One region of the Delftia sp. WSY_10 genome, then DNA from elsewhere that is predicted to be linked to it. Evidence: riboswitches for the same ligand, from Rfam matches in the RefSeq annotation. Region 1 holds a riboswitch; the other holds the start of a gene.

Region 1 (4,412 bases):
GTGCATCTCGCCGGCGACGTACTGCATCTCTTCGAGGCTGGGCGTGATCAGGCCCGACAGGCCGATGATGTCTGCGCCCTCGGCCTTGGCCTTGGCCAGGATCTCGTGGCAGGGCACCATCACGCCCATGTTGATGACCTCGAAGTTGTTGCACTGCAGGACCACGGTGACGATGTTCTTGCCGATGTCGTGCACGTCGCCCTTGACGGTGGCGATGACGATCTTGCCCTTGCTGGACACGTCCAGGCCCGCCGCTTCCTGCTGGCGCTTTTCCTCTTCGATGTAGGGCACGAGGTGGGCCACGGCCTGCTTCATCACGCGCGCCGACTTGACCACCTGGGGCAGGAACATCTTGCCGGCGCCGAACAGGTCGCCCACGATGTTCATGCCGTCCATGAGCGGACCTTCGATCACGTGCAGCGGGCGGCCGCCGCCCTGCACCACGATCTGCTGGTAGGCCTCTTCGGTGTCGGCGACGATGAAGTCGGTGATGCCGTGCACCAGGGCGTGCGACAGGCGCTCGCCCACGGTCTTCGGGTTCTCGGGCGTGCCGCGCCATTCGAGCTTCTTGCTGTCGTCCTTGGCGGCGCCCTTGGCGGCGTCGGCAATCTCCAGCAGGCGTTCCGCAGCGTCAGGGCGGCGGTTGAGCACCACGTCTTCCACGCGCTCGCGCAGCTCGGGCTCCAGGTCGTCATAGACGCCGACCATGCCGGCGTTGACGATGCCCATGTCCATGCCCGCCGAGATGGCGTGGTAAAGGAACACGGTGTGGATGGCCTCGCGCACGGGGTCGTTGCCGCGGAAGCTGAAGCTCACGTTGGAGACGCCGCCCGAGACCTTGGCGCCGGGCAGGTTCTGCTTGATCCAGCGCACGGCCTCGATGAAGTCCACGGCGTAGTTGTCGTGTTCCTCGATGCCGGTGGCCACGGCGAAGATGTTGGGGTCGAAGACGATGTCCTCGGGCGGGAAGCCCACCTCGTCCACCAGGATGCGGTAGGCGCGCTCGCAGATCTCGATCTTGCGCTGGTAGGTGTCGGCCTGGCCCTTCTCGTCGAAGGCCATGACCACGGCGGCCGCGCCGTAGCGCTTGATCAGCCGGGCCTGGCGCTTGAATTCATCCAGGCCTTCCTTCATGGAGATGGAGTTGACGATGCCCTTGCCCTGCAGGCAGCGCAGGCCGGCCTCGATAACCTCCCACTTGGAGCTGTCCACCATGACCGGCACCTTGGCGATGTCGGGCTCGGAGGCGATGAGGTTCAGGAAGCGCACCATGGCGGCCTTGCTGTCGAGCATGGCCTCGTCCATGTTCACGTCGATGACCTGGGCGCCGTTTTCCACCTGCTGGCGCGCCACGGACAGCGCTTCCTCGTACTGCTCGTTGAGGATCATGCGCGCAAAGGCCTTGGAACCCGTGACGTTGGTGCGCTCGCCCACGTTGACGAACAGCGTGCCCTCGCCGATGGTCACCGGCTCCAGGCCGGACAGCTTCATGGGAGGGGGAGTGAAAGAGGACGACATCAAGCTCACCTGCAAAAACGGCATGGCAACAGGTGAGCGTCGTTGGCACCGTGGGCGCGGTCCGGCCGGGAACCTGCACCTGGCCCAAGCCTGACGCGGCACGCGATCCGGTGTACGGATGGGCGGGTGCCGCGCTGCAACGCTCCTCGGGCCAAAGCCCGGGATTCTACGGCGGCTGGCGGCGGCCTGCAGTGCGGGTTTTACGCCCGCATTCGGGGCAGGCCTGCACAAAGCCATGCGGCACTGCACCAAAGCGCGGCAGCGCGGGCCGCCGGCGGTGCCTTCGGGGCGGATTGTCGATGTCCCATCGCCCCGGATTCTTTGCAATGCCTGAGGACAACGCTCCTTTTTTTGCATCTGGCACGCAATTCGCTATCTGCTGGGTACGTGGTCTGACCAGTCAGGCCAAAACCCTCCACCCGCGCCAGCCCATGCAAAGCATTCCGATCTCGATGGCCCAGACGCTGCAGCAGCACATCCTGAGCGGCCACTACCCCGGCGGCAGCCAGCTGCCGCCGCAGCGCGAGCTGGCCCGGCAGCTGGGCATCAGCCGCGCTTCGCTGCGCGAGGCGCTGTCCATGCTGGAGGCCCTGGGCCTGGTCGAGATCCAGCCGGGCAAGGGCGTGCGCATCAACGGCCCGCACAGCGGCCGTGCACGCATGCACCGCGCCTATGCCACCCCGGCGCTGGGCACGCTGTCGCCGCGCCAGCTGATCGAGCTGCGCCTGGTGCTGGAGCCGGGCTGGGCCGCGCTGGCGGCCGTGCGCGCCGACGACAGCGGCCTGCGCCAGCTGCAATGGACCCAGTCCCAGCTGGCCCACGCCCTGGACCGCAGCGACCTGCTGGCCGCCGCCGACGCCGATCTGCAGTTCCACCTGCTGCTGGCCCAGCTGTCGGGCAACCCGGGCCTGGTGGCCATGGCGCGCCAGCTGGAGCTGGCCATCAGCCACAGCCTGCGCCTGCCCTTTGCCTGGAGCGGCGCCGACGACCAGCCGGTGCGCGAGCACGACGCCATCGTGCAGGCCGTCTGCGCAGGCGATGCGCCGGGCGCTGCGGGCGCCATGCGCGCCCACCTGCTGTCGGCTGCCAGGCGCAGCGGCATCGATCTCGACACACCGGACGACGCGGCGGCGCCCGACGCGACGGCACTCGACGCAACAGCGCCCGACGCAACGGCGCCCGATACATCTGCGCCCGACCCTGACCCGCTTTCCTTTCGCCTCATCCCACCTTCCGAAGGAGCTTTCGCATGACTTCCCCCCTGACACCCCGCCGCGCATTCATCCGCACCGCCCTGGCGGCCGCCACCCTGGCCGCTGCCGGCCTGGGCGGCGCCGCTCATGCCGACATGCTGGCCAACATCCAGAAGGCCGGCGTGCTGCGCGTGGCGATTCCGCAGGACTTCCCGCCCTTCGGCTCGCTGGGCACCGACCTGAAGCTGCAGGGCTATGACATCGACATGGCGGCCCTGGTGGCCCAGGAGCTGGGCGTGAAGGTGGAGCTGGTGCCCGTGACCAGCACCAACCGCATCCCCTTCCTGACCACGGGCAAGGCCGACATCGTCATCTCCAGCCTGGGCAAGAACGCCGAGCGCGCCAAGGTGATCGACTTCACCCAGGCCTATGCGCCCTTCCCCAAGAGCGTCTATGGCCCCAAGGACATGAGCATCAAGGCCCCTGCCGACCTGGCCGGCAAGACCGTGGGCGTGACGCGCGGCTCCACCGAGGACCTGGCCCTCACGCAGGTGGCGCCGGCCTCGGCCACCATCAAGCGCTACGAGGACAACAACGCCACCGCGCAAAGCTACCTGACGGGCCAGGTGCAGCTGGTGACGCTGGGCAACATCGTGGCCAACGCCGTCAACGAGCGCACCAGGCTGCGCCAGCTGGACGTGAAGTTCGCGGTCGAGGACACGCCCTGCTACATCGGCGTGGCCAAGGGCGAGCCGGCGCTGCTGCAGAAGGTGGACGCCATCATCACCAAGCTCAAGGCCGACGGCCGCCTGACCGGCCTGTCCCAGCGCTGGATGAAGATGCCGCTGCCCGCCACCCTGTAACCGCTGCGCCCCTGTTCCCGGAAATCCTTCCATGGCCTATCAATTCGACTTCGGCGCCGTGTTCGACTACAGCGGCCTGCTGGCACAGGGCGCGGGCTTCACGCTGGCGCTGACGGCGGCGGGCGCCGTGCTGGGCGGCGCCATCGGCGTGGCCGGCGGCGTCAGCCGCGCCTGGCGCATTGCGCCGCTGCACTGGCTGTTCAAGGTGTACGTGGAGGGCATACGCAACACGCCCTTCCTGGTGCAGCTGATGTTCGTGTTCTTCGGCCTGCCTTCGCTGGGCGTGCAGATCAACGAATGGCAGGCCTGCCTGCTGACCACGGTGATCAACCTGGGCGCCTACATCACCGAGATCGTGCGCGCCGGCATCCAGGAGACGCCGCGCGGCCAGCTGGAAGCCGCTGGCGCGCTGGGCATGGGCCGCTGGGCGGTCTTCCGCCATGTGGTGCTGCGCCCTGCGCTGCAGCGGGTCTGGCCCTCGCTGAGCAGCCAGATCGTGATCGTGATGCTGGGCACCTCGGTGGTCTCGCAGATCGCGGCCCAGGACCTGACGTTTGCGGCCAACTTCATCCAGTCGCGCAACTTCCGCGCGTTCGAGACCTACCTGGTGGTGACGGCGGCGTACTTCGTGCTGGCCCTGGCACTGCGCCAGTTGCTGGCCTGGATAGGCCAGCGCTTCGTGGTGGGCCGCCGCACGCCGCGTGCAGCCAGGCCCGCTGCACCTGCTGCACCTGCGACCACTGCCGGAGACGCCGCATGATTGCCGACATTCCCCTGCTGCCCATCCTGGCCAAGCTGGCCGAGGGCCTGCTGGCCACGCTGGCGCTGTCGCTGCTGG
Region 2 (4,412 bases), on a different contig from region 1:
ACAGATCGCCCGTGACGAAGTCGAACTGCGGCGTGATGTCCACGTCGGCAAACTCGGCGCGGCGGCGGCGCTGCGTGGCCACCGTGCCCTCATCGCGCGCCTTGCCCTTGGCTGCGCGCTCGGCCTTGAAGGCCTCGATCTCGTTTTCCTTGGCGTCGTCGCTGTCGTCGTAGTCCTCGTCGACCACGCCGCCGTTGCGCATCCAGGCATAGGGCGCCACGGGCTGGGTGTCGTTGTCGTCGGGATCTTCTTCCCAGCGTTCGGACAGCACTTCCTCGCAGGCCTCCTGCAGGCCCTCGGCCGTCACCGCGCGGGCATTGACGCCTTCGACGCAGATCACGCGCGCATCCGAGCGCAGCCGGTCATGCAGCTGGCCATGGCCCACGTCCACGCCGATGACCTGGGCGGCGCCTGCCTGCAGCAGGCAGTCGGTGAAACCGCCCGTGCTCTGGCCCACGTCCAGGCAGCGCAGGCCGTCCACCGACAGCTTGGTGGCCGCCAGCGCGCCTTCCAGCTTCAGCCCGCCGCGCGAGATGAACCGGGCCTCGGCCCCGTCCAGCAACTGCAGCTCGGCACCTGCGGGAATCTCGTCACCGTTCTTGGCGACCTTCTTCCACGGCGTCAACGGCGTCATGCGCCACTGCACGCCACCCGCAATCAGCCGCTGCGCCTGCGAGCGCGTGGCCGCATGGCCGGCTTCCACCAAAAATACATCTGCGCGCATAGCGTCGCTCCAGGAAATCTCAGTTGACTAATGCCCGAAACCGGCGCGACCCAACTCAGGGACGCCAAGCAAGGGCCGCCCCGCAGCGAGGGCGTCGTCCCCCTCCCTTGCGAAGCAAGTAGAGAGGGGGAAGCGGCGCAAGCCGCTCAGGGGGTGCTTAGTAGCGGTAGGTTTCGGGCTTGTAGGGACCCTGCTTGTTCACGCCGATATAGGCAGCCTGGCCGTCCGTCAGCTCGGTCAGCATGGCGCCGACCTTCTTCAGGTGCAGGCGGGCAACCTTCTCGTCCAGGATCTTGGGCAGCACGTAGACCTTGCCGACCTCGTAGGCATCGGGCTTGGTGAACAGCTCGATCTGGGCGATGGTCTGGTTGGCGAACGAGGCGCTCATCACGAAGCTGGGGTGGCCGGTGGCGCAGCCCAGGTTCACCAGGCGGCCCTTGGCCAGCAGGATGATCTTCTTGCCGTCAGGGAAGGTGATGTGGTCCACCTGGGGCTTGATCTCTTCCCACTGGTACTGCTCGATGGAGGCGACGTCGATCTCGTTGTCGAAATGGCCGATGTTGCAGACGATGGCTTCGTTCTTCATGGCCACCATGTGCTCGTGGCGGATGATGTCGCGGTTGCCGGTGGTGGTCACGAAGATGTCGGCCTTGTCTGCCGCCCACTCCATGGTCACGACCTTGTAGCCTTCCATGGCCGCCTGCAGGGCGTTGATGGGATCGATCTCGGTGACCCAGACCTGGGCCGACAGCGCGCGCAGCGCCTGGGCGCAGCCCTTGCCCACGTCGCCGTAGCCGGCCACCACGGCGACCTTGCCGGCGATCATCACGTCGGTGGCGCGCTTGATGCCGTCCACCAGCGATTCGCGGCAGCCGTAGAGGTTGTCGAACTTGCTCTTGGTGACGGAGTCGTTGACGTTGATGGCGCGGAACTTCAGCGTGCCCTTGGCCGACATCTCGTTGAGGCGGTGCACGCCGGTGGTGGTCTCTTCGGTCACGCCGATGATGTGGGCGCTCTTGCGCGTATACCAGGTGGGGTCCTGGGCCAGCTTGGCGCGGATGGCGGCGAAGGCGATCTTCTCTTCCTCGGAGGCGGGGTTGTCCAGCACGGACAGGTCCTTTTCGGCGCGCATGCCCAGGTGCAGCAGCATGGTGGCATCGCCGCCGTCGTCCAGGATCATGTTGGGGCCTTCGCCTTCGGTACCGGCGGCGCCGAATTCAAAGATGCGGTGGGTGTAGTCCCAGTAGTCGGCCAGCGATTCACCCTTGATGGCGAACACGGGCGTGCCCGTGGCGGCGATGGCGGCGGCGGCATGGTCCTGCGTCGAGAAAATGTTGCACGAGGCCCAGCGCACGTCGGCGCCCAGAGCCTTGAGCGTCTCGATCAGCACGGCCGTCTGGATGGTCATGTGCAGCGAGCCGGCGATGCGCGCGCCCTTGAGCGGCTGTGCCGCGGCGAATTCCTCGCGCGTGGCCATCAGGCCGGGCATTTCGGTTTCGGCGATCAGGATTTCCTTGCGGCCCCAGGCGGCGAGGGAAATGTCAGCGATGGCCGTGTCGGCGGAAACGGGACGAACAGCAGCGTTCATGGTTTTCTCCAAAAGATGAATGAAAAACCACGTTCTGCGGGAGACGAAAAAAAGCTCACCGCACAGAAAGCGTGGGCGAGCGTCGTTGCAGGTATGACTCCGAGCCTCGCAGACCGCATCTGGTGAATGGGCCTGCTGCAACGCTCCTCGGAGAGGCGCTGATTATACCGATCCCGGGGATGCCTCACCGCCCAGCCCCACAAGCCGGTAGCCCACCTGCAGCTCGGTCACCAGGTGGCGCGGCTGGGCCGGCTCGTCCTCGATCTTCTGGCGCAGATTGGCCATGTGCACGCGCAGGTAATGGGCACGGCCCAGGTATTCGGGTCCCCAGACCTGCAGCAGCAGCTGGCGGTGGGTCATCACACGGCCCTGGGCGGCGATCAGCGCCGCCAGCAGGCGGAATTCGATGGGCGTGAGGTGCACCGGCTGGCCCGCACGCCGCACCTCATGCGTGGCCAGGTCCACCTGCACCTGGCCGAAGTGCACCTGGCTGGATGCAACTGCGCCGCCTGCGGCCCCCAGTTGCTGGCGGCGGCGCAGCATCACGCGCAGCCGGGCCAGCAGCTCGGGCACACCGAAAGGCTTGACCAGGTAATCGTCTGCGCCGGCGTCCAGGGCAGCCACCTTCTCGTCCTCGCGCTCGCGCGCGGAAAGCACGAGCACGGGCACGGAGGACCATCCGCGCAGCTCGGTGAGAACCTGCTTGCCGTCGGCATCCGGCAGGCCCAGGTCGAGGATGACCAGATCGGGCTGGCGGCTCGCCGCCTCGATCAGGCCCCGGCGCGCGCTGTCGGCCTCGAAGACCTGCCAGCCCTCGTCCTCCAGCACCAGGCGCACGAAGCGGCGGATGCCGGGGTCGTCCTCGATCATCAGGATGCGGTTGGTGGGCGTGCTCATGGCGCAAGACTCTAATCGAGCAATGGCTGCTCCGGCACCGGAAAGCGCAGCGTGAACACGGTGCCGGGGCCTGGGCGCGCGGCAGCGGCCTCGATGCGCCCGCCATGGGCCTCGACAATGCTGCGCACCAGCGCCAACCCCAGGCCTATGCCCGAGACGGTGGACTCGGCCGTGCCGCGCGTGAAGGGCTCGAACAGCGTCTCCACGGGCAGGTGTGGCGGCAGGCCGGGCCCGCCATCCTGCACGGCCACAAGCACCTCGCCGTCCTGTTCGCGTGCGTGGATGGTCAGCGGCGTGCCGGCCGGCGTGTACTTGGCGGCGTTGTCCAGCAGGTTGACCAGCACGCGCTCCATGAGCACGGCATCGAGCTGCAGCAGCGGCAGGCTGGCGGGCACGTCGGTGCTGACGGGATGCTCGTGCAGGCGCGCGCGCATCTGGCGCAGCGCGCTGCCGACCACTTCATCCAGCGGCAGCCATTCGCGCTGCAGGTGCACGCCGCCTTGCTGCAGGCGCGCCATGTCCAGCAGGTTCTCCACCAATCGCTGCATGGCCTGGGCCTGGATGCGGACCTGCTCCAGCATGTCGGCTGCGCCGCCCGGCGGCACATGGCGCTGCGCGGCCTCGGCCGCGCCCAGGATGGTGGTCAGCGGCGTGCGCAGGTCGTGCGAGACGGCCGACAGCAAGGTGTTGCGCATGCGCTCGCCCTCCATGGCGATCTGGGTCTGCTGGGCCACGGCCACGAAGTGCTGACGCTCCAGCGCCAGCGCCACCTGGCTGGCACACGCCTCCAGCAGGCGCTGCTCCTCGGGCACCTCCAGGCGCTGGGGCGCACGCAGTTGCAGCACCAGTACGCCCCGCATGCGCACGGGCGCCGCCAGCGGCACGTAGCGGGCCGGCGCGGCCGGCAACGTGTCCGTGCCCTGGCCGGCCTGCTGACCGTGGTCCATGGCCCAGCGCGCAATGCTGTCGTCCATGGGGCAGGAGCCGCCGCCGGCGGGGCGCAGGCGCTCGTCGGCATCGGGCAACAGCAGCCCGGCCTGGGCGTCGAACACGCCCGAGACCGTGCTCAGCGCAATCTCCACCACCTGCTCCTGCGTGAGCGCGCCCGAAAGGTCGCGCGCCAGCCGCGCCAGGGCGCCCGCGCGCCGCTCGCGCTCGGCCGCCACGCGCGCCTCGTGGCGCAGCCGCGCCATGAGCTGGCCG

What was found. Region 1 has a riboswitch for S-adenosylhomocysteine ahead of metH (methionine synthase). Riboswitches for the same ligand answer to the same signal wherever they lie in the genome.
Region 2: another riboswitch for S-adenosylhomocysteine. It lies ahead of ahcY (adenosylhomocysteinase); the one in region 1 lies ahead of metH (methionine synthase).

The regions. Positions count from the first base shown of each region.
Region 1 is NZ_JBICKY010000019.1:328,180-332,591, reverse strand. Features, by position in the region: gene metH (methionine synthase) at 1-1,518, opposite strand, end outside; S-adenosyl-L-homocysteine riboswitch at 1,546-1,672, opposite strand; gene ACF8ML_RS10325 (FadR/GntR family transcriptional regulator) at 1,950-2,771, shown strand; gene ACF8ML_RS10320 (transporter substrate-binding domain-containing protein) at 2,768-3,574, shown strand; gene ACF8ML_RS10315 (amino acid ABC transporter permease) at 3,606-4,334, shown strand; gene ACF8ML_RS10310 (amino acid ABC transporter permease) at 4,331-4,412, shown strand, end outside.
Region 2 is NZ_JBICKY010000012.1:722,713-727,124, forward strand. Features, by position in the region: gene ACF8ML_RS05410 (TlyA family RNA methyltransferase) at 1-724, opposite strand, end outside; gene ahcY (adenosylhomocysteinase) at 882-2,312, opposite strand; S-adenosyl-L-homocysteine riboswitch at 2,383-2,467, opposite strand; gene ACF8ML_RS05420 (response regulator) at 2,475-3,209, opposite strand; gene ACF8ML_RS05425 (sensor histidine kinase KdpD) at 3,221-4,412, opposite strand, start outside.